Regions from separate parts of the Streptococcus hepaticus genome, predicted to be linked through region 2. Evidence: predicted binding sites of a transcription regulator. Region 2 holds the regulator's gene; each other region holds the start of a gene.
The links. The regulator Rex, encoded in region 2, represses fermentation and respiration genes when NADH is low (regulators of the CRP and FNR family bind a similar motif). The targets are predictions, from matches to a motif close to TTGTGAANTANTTCACAA.

Region 1: ACHUFA_RS08530 (BMC domain-containing protein) is a predicted target of Rex. The motif match lies at 2,365-2,382, and genes of this name have one in related genera.
Region 3: pflB (formate C-acetyltransferase) is a predicted target of Rex. The motif match lies at 1,344-1,361, and genes of this name have one in related genera.

What each region holds. Positions count from the first base shown of each region.
Region 1 is NZ_JBINIY010000011.1:16,422-19,706, reverse strand. It holds gene ACHUFA_RS08550 (BMC domain-containing protein) at 1-247, opposite strand, end outside; gene ACHUFA_RS08545 (BMC domain-containing protein) at 265-561, opposite strand; gene ACHUFA_RS08540 (hypothetical protein) at 577-861, opposite strand; gene ACHUFA_RS08535 (DMT family transporter) at 864-1,871, opposite strand; gene ACHUFA_RS08530 (BMC domain-containing protein) at 1,896-2,171, opposite strand; gene uvrC (excinuclease ABC subunit UvrC) at 2,532-3,285, opposite strand, start outside.
Region 2 is NZ_JBINIY010000009.1:34,333-37,617, reverse strand. It holds gene ACHUFA_RS07850 (alpha/beta hydrolase fold domain-containing protein) at 1-758, opposite strand, end outside; gene ACHUFA_RS07845 (redox-sensing transcriptional repressor Rex) at 957-1,595, shown strand; gene ACHUFA_RS07840 (gamma-glutamyl-gamma-aminobutyrate hydrolase family protein) at 1,600-2,295, shown strand; gene radC (RadC family protein) at 2,292-2,972, opposite strand; gene ACHUFA_RS07830 (class A sortase) at 3,029-3,285, opposite strand, start outside.
Region 3 is NZ_JBINIY010000003.1:106,410-109,694, reverse strand. It holds gene recD2 (SF1B family DNA helicase RecD2) at 1-99, shown strand, start outside; gene dinB (DNA polymerase IV) at 189-1,253, opposite strand; gene pflB (formate C-acetyltransferase) at 1,458-3,285, shown strand, end outside.

The sequences.
Region 1 (3,285 bases), on a different contig from region 2:
GTGGGCCAGGGATGACAACATGGCTGTATACTTCAGCTCCCATTGCTTCTACTGCACGAACACCTGCTTCAACAGCAGTGTTGCAGGCTTCTGTCTCACCTTGAACGATGACAGAGATATAACCAGAAGCCACATTTTCATAACCAATAACATCTACTTCAGAGGCTTTTACCATGGCATCTGCTGCTTCTAAAGCAAAGACTAAGCCAAATGTTTCAATTGCCCCAATTGCTTGATATCTTTTCACGGTATTCTCCTTTATGTCTAGTTGTCAATATCATGTACTGACACAATGTCACCGACGGTTGGAATTGGTCTTGGCATCACATTGTGAGCAGTCAATTTACCAATTGCTGCAGCGGCTGCAGCACCTGCTTCAACAGCGGCACGCACAGCAGCTACATCTCCCACTACCATAACAGTCACGAGAGTTGAGCCGACATTTTCATAGGACACGAGTTTTACATCACTTGCTTTGAGCATCTTGTCGCATGCTTCCATAGCAGGTACCAGTCCTAATGTTTCGACCAAGCCCAAGGCTTGTCCACCATAATATCTCATTGATAATTCCTCCGATTATCTTTTGTATTCTGCTGCAACATATTTGTCAACGGCATCTAGGCCATCAGCAGTGATTTTATACAAGATTCTAAGTTTTTGATGTTCGTCCAAATCATAGCCCACTTGTTCCACATAGCAGTTACATTCCAAAGACATGAGATGTTCAAGGAAGAGTGGAACTGTGAATTGTTTTTCGCTTCCGTATTGTGATTTTAAAGCTTCCATGACTTGGTGTACATCAGCTTTTTCAACAGTACTTAAATAATTCAATACAGCCGTTCTTGCTGGTAAAAGTCCCATTTTTATACCTCACTCTTTCTAAATAAATCCAATGGATTGGTCGTTACGATGATAGCCCCCAAGATAACAATGATAGAACCAATGGTAATGGTTGGTGTCAATGCTTGTCCCAAGAAGAGGATACTGAAGAAGACTCCCCAGAAAGCATAAGTGATATTGAGAGACATACCAATTGCTGTACCGACCATAGCATTTGATTGGTACCAAGTGGTATAAGAAATACCTACCAGTGTGCCAGATACGAGCAAGAGGAACATTGGAAGTGGAGCTGCAATCATTTTTGTAAAGAGGCCAGTCGCACCAACCATTGGTACAATGATAATCATTTGAATCAAGCCAGATACAATTTGACGAATGGTAACAGCTACTTCTGAGTCCAACATAGCTCCACCGAAGCTAGAGATACATCCTTCAAGCCCCCAACAAATCGCTGCAAAGACTGCCAGAATAATTCCCAAGGTAAAGTTTGTGGCCCCTTCTGGTTTGACCAAATTTAAGATGACTGCACCTGCTACGCAGAGTACCATTCCCAGTCCAACACGTGGAGTAATTTTTTGTTTTAAGAAGATTGCTGCAAATAAGGCACCGAAAGCGGCCGTTGTAGCAGATACTGGAATCGCAAAGGCTCCTGCAAGTGACAAACCAATCAGATAAGCACCGTTGGCAATTGGCCCTCCTAAGATAAATCCCAATAGCATAATTTTCCCAGGCTTGGTCGCTAAGCTTCTGCCCAGTTCTTTAAATTTACCTGTCCGAATAACATTGAGCAACAGAACACAACCACCAAGAAAGTCATTGATACCTCCCATAACAAAGGGAGCTGCAAAAATGCCAACAGCTGATTTTATCGGATCAAAGCCACTGATAATCATGACAACAAAAGAATAGAGACCATAAAATAAGCCTGAAATGATACCACTCCGAATTCCAATGGCATGGAATTTCTTGGTCAATTCAACCATTTGTTGATGAGCTGTCGCTTGACTTCCATTATTCATATTTTGTCCCATGGAAAAATAACTCCTTATTTCTTTTTATTTTGTTGGTAAGATTGTTTCCACCTCTGTATGAGGGCGTGGAATCACATGCACTGAAATCAATTCCCCAACTCGTTGTGCAGCAGCTGCACCTGCATCTGTAGAAGCCTTCACTGCTCCTACATCACCTCGAACCAAGACCGTGACGAGACCGCCACCGACCAATTCCTTGCCGACCAAGGTCACATTGGCCGCCTTGACCATTGCATCGGCTGCTTCAATTGCACCGATTAACCCTTTTGTTTCAATCATTCCTAATGCTTCAGAACTCATGATACAAACCTCCTTTTTGTTTTATTTTTATTTTTTGTAAGCAATTTAGTATCTGTTTCTTATGTTTGAAAGCGCTTATTGACTAGGTAAAACAGATTATTTTTCGTATGAATGATAGATAAATATTCATCACAACTAGATTGTAAGCCTTTCCATTGCGATAAAGTCAACATTCTTTTAAAAAAATATTTTTTTGTGAATTCTGTTACAAATGGACAATTTTAAATCATTTTTTTCTAATGAAATATTAGTCGGACAGAATTTTCTGAATTATTAGCTCGTTTTTCCTCTTTTCAAACCTTCCCCTTAGGACTAACTTTGAGAAAGGCATACAAAAAAGAAACCTCTCGGCTTCTTTCGCTATTCTGATTTAGAAGATGTCTCGTTCTCTCTCAGTGCCAATTTTTCCTTGACCCGTTCAGCTACCTGATAAGGAACTCCCAGATCAGCAATTTCCTGTAGACTGGCAGCTTGAATTTTAGGAATAGAGCGAAAATGTTTGAGTAAAGCATGTTTGCGCTTAGGACCAAGTCCCTCAATGCCGTCCAATTTGGAGGCAAAGCTATTCTTGGACCGTACCTGTTTGTGGAAACTAATGGCAAAGCGGTGGACCTCATCCTGAATACGTTGCAATAGGAAAAATTCCTGTGAATTCCGTTCCAATTCAACGACCTGTAAAGGATTACCAAAGAGTAATTCATGCGTCTGGTGTTTGTCATTTTTCTGCAAACCCGCAACTGGGATGTATTCCATCTTCAAGCGCTTCAAGCTATCCAACGCAGCATTGACCTGCCCTTGTCCACCATCAATGATAATCAAATCCGGCTCTGGCAGATGCTCCCGCTTGACCCGACTATAGCGCCGATAAATCACTTCCCGCATGCTGGCATAGTCATCTGGACCTTTCACTGTCTTAATCTTGTACTTACGGTAATTGTTCTTGCTAGGCTTACCATCCACAAACAGTATCATGGCAGAAACTGGACTAGTTCCCATAATATTGGAGTTATCAAAGGCTTCAATACGACGTAATCGTCCCAGACCAAGCTTGGCACCCAATTCCTTGGTAGCACCGTGAGTTTTCTTAAGGTCTTTTTCCAGCAAGTCAAATTTC
Region 2 (3,285 bases):
TTTGCACCACCGGCCCAAAGAGTCCCCACACGCTTCAAGCCCCAAGCAGATAGAATTGGATCATCCTTTTCAAAAGCAGTAATGGCTGGATTGCTCATGGTCACATCTAGCCAAGGGGACAGAAGAATGATGTCTTTAGGCTGCTCTAAAAATCCACGGTCTTTCTCTTCACGAATAGCTTGGGCTAATCCAAGAGCAAGACCTCCCCCAGCAGAATCTCCCATGATGGTCACATTCTTAGCAGCGGTTTCTTGAAGAATATCGCGATATAAGTCAACTAAATGTGGCATAACATCACTGTATTTGTAAGTTGGGGCCTTTGGATAAATCGGCAGTACAATTTTAGCATCTAAACTTCTGGACAGTATATTGAGCATTTCGATATGGTAGCTTGTTGGATTATTCAAATATGAGCCACCATGTAAATACAAAATAACTTTTTGACTAGCTGGATTTGGTGCCTCATTCCAGCTGTGGATCTGCATTTGATAGGTTGTAGCATCTGTCTTTAAATCGCCATTTACCTCTGATGGCTGTAAGTCAAAACCTTTATTGGCCACTTCACCAGCACTTTTGACGTAATGATCAAACTCCGCTTCATTTTGTGGGCTATAATATTTTTTATCTCCCTTTATCCAAAAATACTTTTCAATGAGCCAGCTATACCAAGAGCGTTCTTCAGCCTTTGCTGTTGCTGTAATTCCTAATGACAGTGCCAAGGTCACGATTACACCTGTATAGAGTAACTGTTTTTTCATATTCTTCTCCTTTTTCCTTTTACAATATTTTCTCACAATATTATTAATATCATCTTATGCTGAACTAAAGATTTTCCAAAGAAGTAGAATTTATAAACAGATCTTTGCCTATTTTACTTCCTTTCTGCGCTCTAATTGTTGCTTTTTTCACAAACTTGTTCTAAAATAAAGTATAAAGAACTGAATGGAGAAAAGATTATGAAAAACGGAAAAGAAACAGCTATTCCTCGTGCAACTGCTAAAAGACTTTCATTGTATTATCGGATTTTCAAACGTTTCCACCGCGAAAATATCGAAAAAGCAAGCTCAAAAGAAATTGCCGAAGCTATTGGTATTGACTCAGCAACTGTTCGTCGTGATTTCTCCTATTTTGGTGAGTTAGGGCGTCGTGGTTTTGGATATGATGTCAAAAAATTAATGGACTTCTTCGCAGATATCTTGAACGACAACTCTATTACAAATGTAATGCTGGTCGGTGTCGGAAATATGGGTCGTGCCCTTCTCCACTACCGCTTTCACGAGCGCAACAAAATGAAAATTGTCATGGCTTTTGAAGCTGATGGCCATCCTGCGATTGGAAGCATTGATGAAAATGTGCCGATTTACGCTATTTCTGAACTCAAAGAACGCATTGCACAAGCTAATGCTCAAACTGCTATCCTGACCGTACCAAGTTCAAAAGCTCAAGAAGTTGCGGACATCTTGGTCGAAGCTGGAGTTAAAGGAATTCTCAGCTTCTCACCAGTCAATCTAACTGTTCCAAAAGATGTCGTTGTACAGTATGTGGACTTGACAAGTGAGTTGCAAACTCTTCTCTACTTCATGCGTAAAAACTAAGCTTATGAAGCAAGTTATCATTGGAATTACGGGCAATCAGTTCATTGACAAAGAAGACAAAGTCTCTCCTCGAATGTCCTACTGTGCAACTGGATTTGCTGAAGCGGTGCGAGAAGCAGGTGGCCTTCCTATTGTCATGCCGCTAGCTGAGCCTAAATATGCTGCCCAGTATGTGGCCATGATTGATAAATTGATTTTAACAGGGGGACAAAATGTTCTCCCCCACTTTTATAATGAAGAGCAGACCATTATCAGCGACGATTACCTGCTAGAACGCGATCTCTTTGAATTAGAATTGATTAAAGAAGCACGTTTGCAAAACAAGCCTATTTTAGCTATCTGCCGTGGGCTTCAGCTATTTAATGTTGCCATGGGTGGTAGTCTTCATCAAGATATTCCCAGCCATTGGCAGGAAATGGAAGCAGATTTACCGCAGCATCAAATTGATATTCTAGAAAATACAGTATTATCAGCTATTTTAGGAAAATCAGCAAGTGTCAACTCCTTCCACCATCAAGCCATAAAAGACCTCGCTACCAACTTAACAGTTATTGCGACGTCTAGTCAAGACGGAATAATTGAAGCTATAACAACGAATGACGGTAGGCCGTTTTTAGGTGTTCAATGGCATCCTGAACTCATGCGGGGAGTAAATTCTCAGCAGCAGGCTATTTTTGACTACTTTGTTCAAAAACTTTAAGCTAATTCGCTTTCTTCTCGGAAGCTATAATAGTCATCCTGGCCCACAATCAAGTGGTCTAAAAGTACGAGTCCTAGTGTTTCACAGGACTTTTTTAATTTGTCTGTAAAAAGCAAATCATTTTTACTTGGCTGTACAGACCCTGATGGGTGATTATGGATGATAATAATAGAGGTTGCCATGCATTTGACGGCATAGTGCAGGATTTCTCTTGGTTCCGCAATACTTCGGTTTACGCTTCCAATAAAAATGGTGCGCTGGGAAATAATTTGATTTTGGGTATTGAGGTACAGAGCAACCAAGTGTTCCTGTTTTTTCATCCCAATTTCTTGAATCATCTTCAGAGCCAGTTTCTCACTTCCCAATATCTGCTCCCGTTTCTGTAATTCAGACTGATTGATTCGCTTCCCAAGTTCGATCATGGCTTTGATTTCTATAGCTTTCACACGACCGATCCCCGTTAATTCTTGGAGTTCTTCCAAAGAAAGGTCAGCTAACGAAGACAAGGTTTCTAATTTGGAGAGCAAATGATTGGAAACGACAGAGACTGGTTCTTTTCGGGTACCTGTACGGATAAAGATGGACAATAATTCCTGATTGCTCAGCTTCTCTGCGCCCACTTCTACTAAGCGCTCTCTAGGTTGCAGGGACTGTTCTTGAAATGATACTTGATACATAAGTTCCTCCTTACCTAATCTATTCGTAAAAAAACTGAAGTCCGAAGACCTCAGTTTTACAATTGAATTTGATTATAGGATTGTTCAAAATATTTCAGAACACTTGATGTGACATCTTTATAAGAGAGCGTCTCTGTCAAATCACCTTGAACAATGATTCGCATAGTGGCATCCAAATCCTCACATGTTACAAGTGTGATATTTTTTTGATCAAGAACATCTTCAACAACATCAACACGATCTGGTGCGACCGTCTCAACTGTCGTAATAGTGTAGACATAGATATTTTCTTTGTCTGTTACATAAATCTTCA
Region 3 (3,285 bases), on a different contig from region 2:
CAGCCAGCCGATTATCGCCTGACCGAGCAAAACATCCTCACCATTGATCCCATGATTGGAATAACCGAAGAAGATATTGCTCAATTTTTTAAAATCTAAGATACCCACTAATCAAATATTTTCCCCTAAATAGTAAAAATACAAAAACACAAGAGACTCAGAAATAGAGTTCTCTTGCGTTTTTCTTTCTACCCAAAATTCGTTACCGTCACGCCCAGCAGACGAATGCCTTTTGCTGGTTCACCGACCGCCTCAAAAATGTCATGCGCCTGACGCTCGATAACCTCCTCATTTTTAGTGTATTCTTCTAAACTAACGCGTTTGGTCATGGTAGCAAAATCGCCATAGCGTATCTTAACCACCACTGTTTTGCCGACCTTGCCATGCTTGTCCAGACTTTGGCTGACGCGTTTGGCTAAACTTGTCAACTCTTTTTTAGCATCTTCTTCCGTATAAAGGAGCTTGGCGTAGGTCCGTTCCTTACCGATGGACTTGCGGAACCGATTGACCTTGACCTTATTTGAAGAAATGCCCCGCGCCTTCCTGTACAAGTCAAATCCGAATCGTCCAAACTTGTCAATCAAGGTCATCTCAGGGATTTCTAACAAATCCTTGCCTGTAAAAACAGCCATATCATGCAACCGTTCGACCGTTTTCTTTCCCACTCCGTGAAATTTTTCAACAGGCATTTCCGACAAAATCTCTACCGCTTCTTCTGGCAAAATCAAGGTCAGACCATGCGGTTTTTCCATATCAGAAGCAATTTTTGCCAAAAATTTATTATAGGAAACGCCAGCTGAAGCTGTCAACTGTAATTCATTCCAGATATCATATTGAATCATTTTAGCCACCTTGACGGCGGACTTGATTCCTAATTTATTATCTGTTACATCCAAGTAGGCCTCATCAATGGACATAGGCTCCACCAAATCCGTATAGCGCTTGAAAATCTCTCGCACCTGCAAGCCAACTGCTTGGTATTTCTCATAATTCCCCGAAATGAAAATCCCTTGCGGACAACGCTCATAAGCCTCCTTAGAAGACATGGCTGAATGTACCCCGAACACACGCGCTTCATAGCTACAAGTCGAGACCACACCCCGACCACCCGTCTGCCGCGGATCTCTTGCAATGATAACGGGTTTTCCTTTCAATTTCGGATTGTCTCTTTGCTCAATGGCAGCAAAAAAGGCATCCATATCGATATGAATGATTTTTCGTGATGTGTCATTGATCAAAGGAAAAATTAACATAAAGCCTCCGTTTTCTCCTATTATACTCTACTTCCCACTAAAATACCGGATTTGAAAACAGGGGAAATTTATGAAAAACATTGTAAGTTTTTGTAAATTTTTTCAATATTTTTTCAGGAGTTTTGACCTTGTAGAAAGTGTTTACAAGTGGTATAATGAAAGCATTAAAAGTGTTTGCAACACTTAATAAGAAGGAGAAACCTCATGTCAACAAAGGTTAAAACTAAAAATGTAACTGAAGACATTTTCGCCCAAGCCTGGGAAGGATTTGCAGGTACTGACTGGCAAGAAAAAGCTAGCGTATCACGTTTTGTTCAAGCAAACTACACACCATATGATGGTGATGAAAGCTTCCTTGCAGGTGCAACTGAGCGTTCACTCAAAATTAAAAAAATCGTAGAAGAAACAAAAGCTCGCTACGAAGAAACTCGTTTCCCAATGGACACTGATCGTGCAGCATCTATAGCTGACATCCCAGCTGGTTACATCTCAAAAGAAGACGAATTGATTTTCGGTCTTCAAAATGATGAACTCTTCAAACTTAGCTTCATGCCAAAAGGTGGTATCCGTATGGCTGAAACTACTTTGACAGAAAACGGCTACACTCCAAACGAAACATTACATGAAATTTACACAAAACACGTAACTACTGTTAACGACGGTATCTTCCGTGCTTACACTTCAAATATCCGTCGCGCTCGTCACGCTCACACTGTAACTGGTCTTCCAGATGCTTACTCACGTGGACGTATCATCGGTGTTTATGCTCGTCTTGCTTTGTACGGTGCTGAATACTTGATGGAAGAAAAAGTTGCTGACTGGAATGCAGTAAAAGAAATCAACGAGGAAACTATCCGCCTTCGTGAAGAAATCAACTTGCAATACCAAGCATTGCAACAAGTTGTTCGCCTTGGTGACCTTTACGGCGTTGACGTTCGTAAACCAGCCATGAACGTAAAAGAAGCTATCCAATGGGTAAACATCGCCTTCATGGCAGTATGTCGCGTTATCAACGGTGCTGCTACTTCACTTGGTCGTGTACCAATCGTTCTTGATATCTATGCAGAACGTGACTTGGCTCGTGGTACATTTACTGAAAGCGAAATCCAAGAATTTGTTGACGACTTCGTTATGAAACTTCGTACAGTAAAATTCGCTCGTACAAAAGCTTACGATGCACTTTACTCAGGTGACCCAACATTCATCACAACTTCAATGGCTGGTATGGGTGCTGACGGTCGTCACCGTGTAACGAAGATGGACTACCGCTTCCTCAACACTCTTGACAACATCGGTAACTCACCAGAACCAAACTTGACTGTTCTTTGGACTGATAAATTGCCATACAGCTTCCGTAAGTACTGTATGAAAATGTCACACAAACACTCTTCTATCCAATACGAAGGTGTGACTACAATGGCTAAAGACGGTTACGGTGAAATGTCATGTATCTCATGCTGTGTATCACCACTTGACCCAGAAAACGAAGATGCACGTCACAACATCCAGTACTTCGGTGCTCGTGTAAACGTCTTGAAAGCTCTTCTTACTGGTATCAACGGTGGTTACGACGATGTACACAAAGACTACAAAGTATTTGACATCGACCCAATCACTGACGAAGTTCTTGACTTCGAAACAGTTAAAGCTAACTTTGAAAAATCTCTTGACTGGTTGACTGACACTTACGTAGATGCCTTGAACATCATCCACTACATGACTGACAAGTACAACTACGAAGCAGTTCAAATGGCCTTCTTACCAACTAAACACCGCGCTAACATGGGATTCGGTATCTGTGGTTTCGCAAATACTGTTGATACATTGTCAGCTATCAAGTATGCTACAGTTAAAACTATCCGTGATGAAAACGGCTATGTTTACGACTATGAAACAACTGGTGACTACCCACGTTGGGGGGAAGATGACCCACGTTCAAACGAATTGGCTGAATGGTTGATTGAAGCTTATACTACTCGTCTTCGTAGCCACAAACTTTACAAAGACGCTGAAGCAACTGTATCACTTCTTA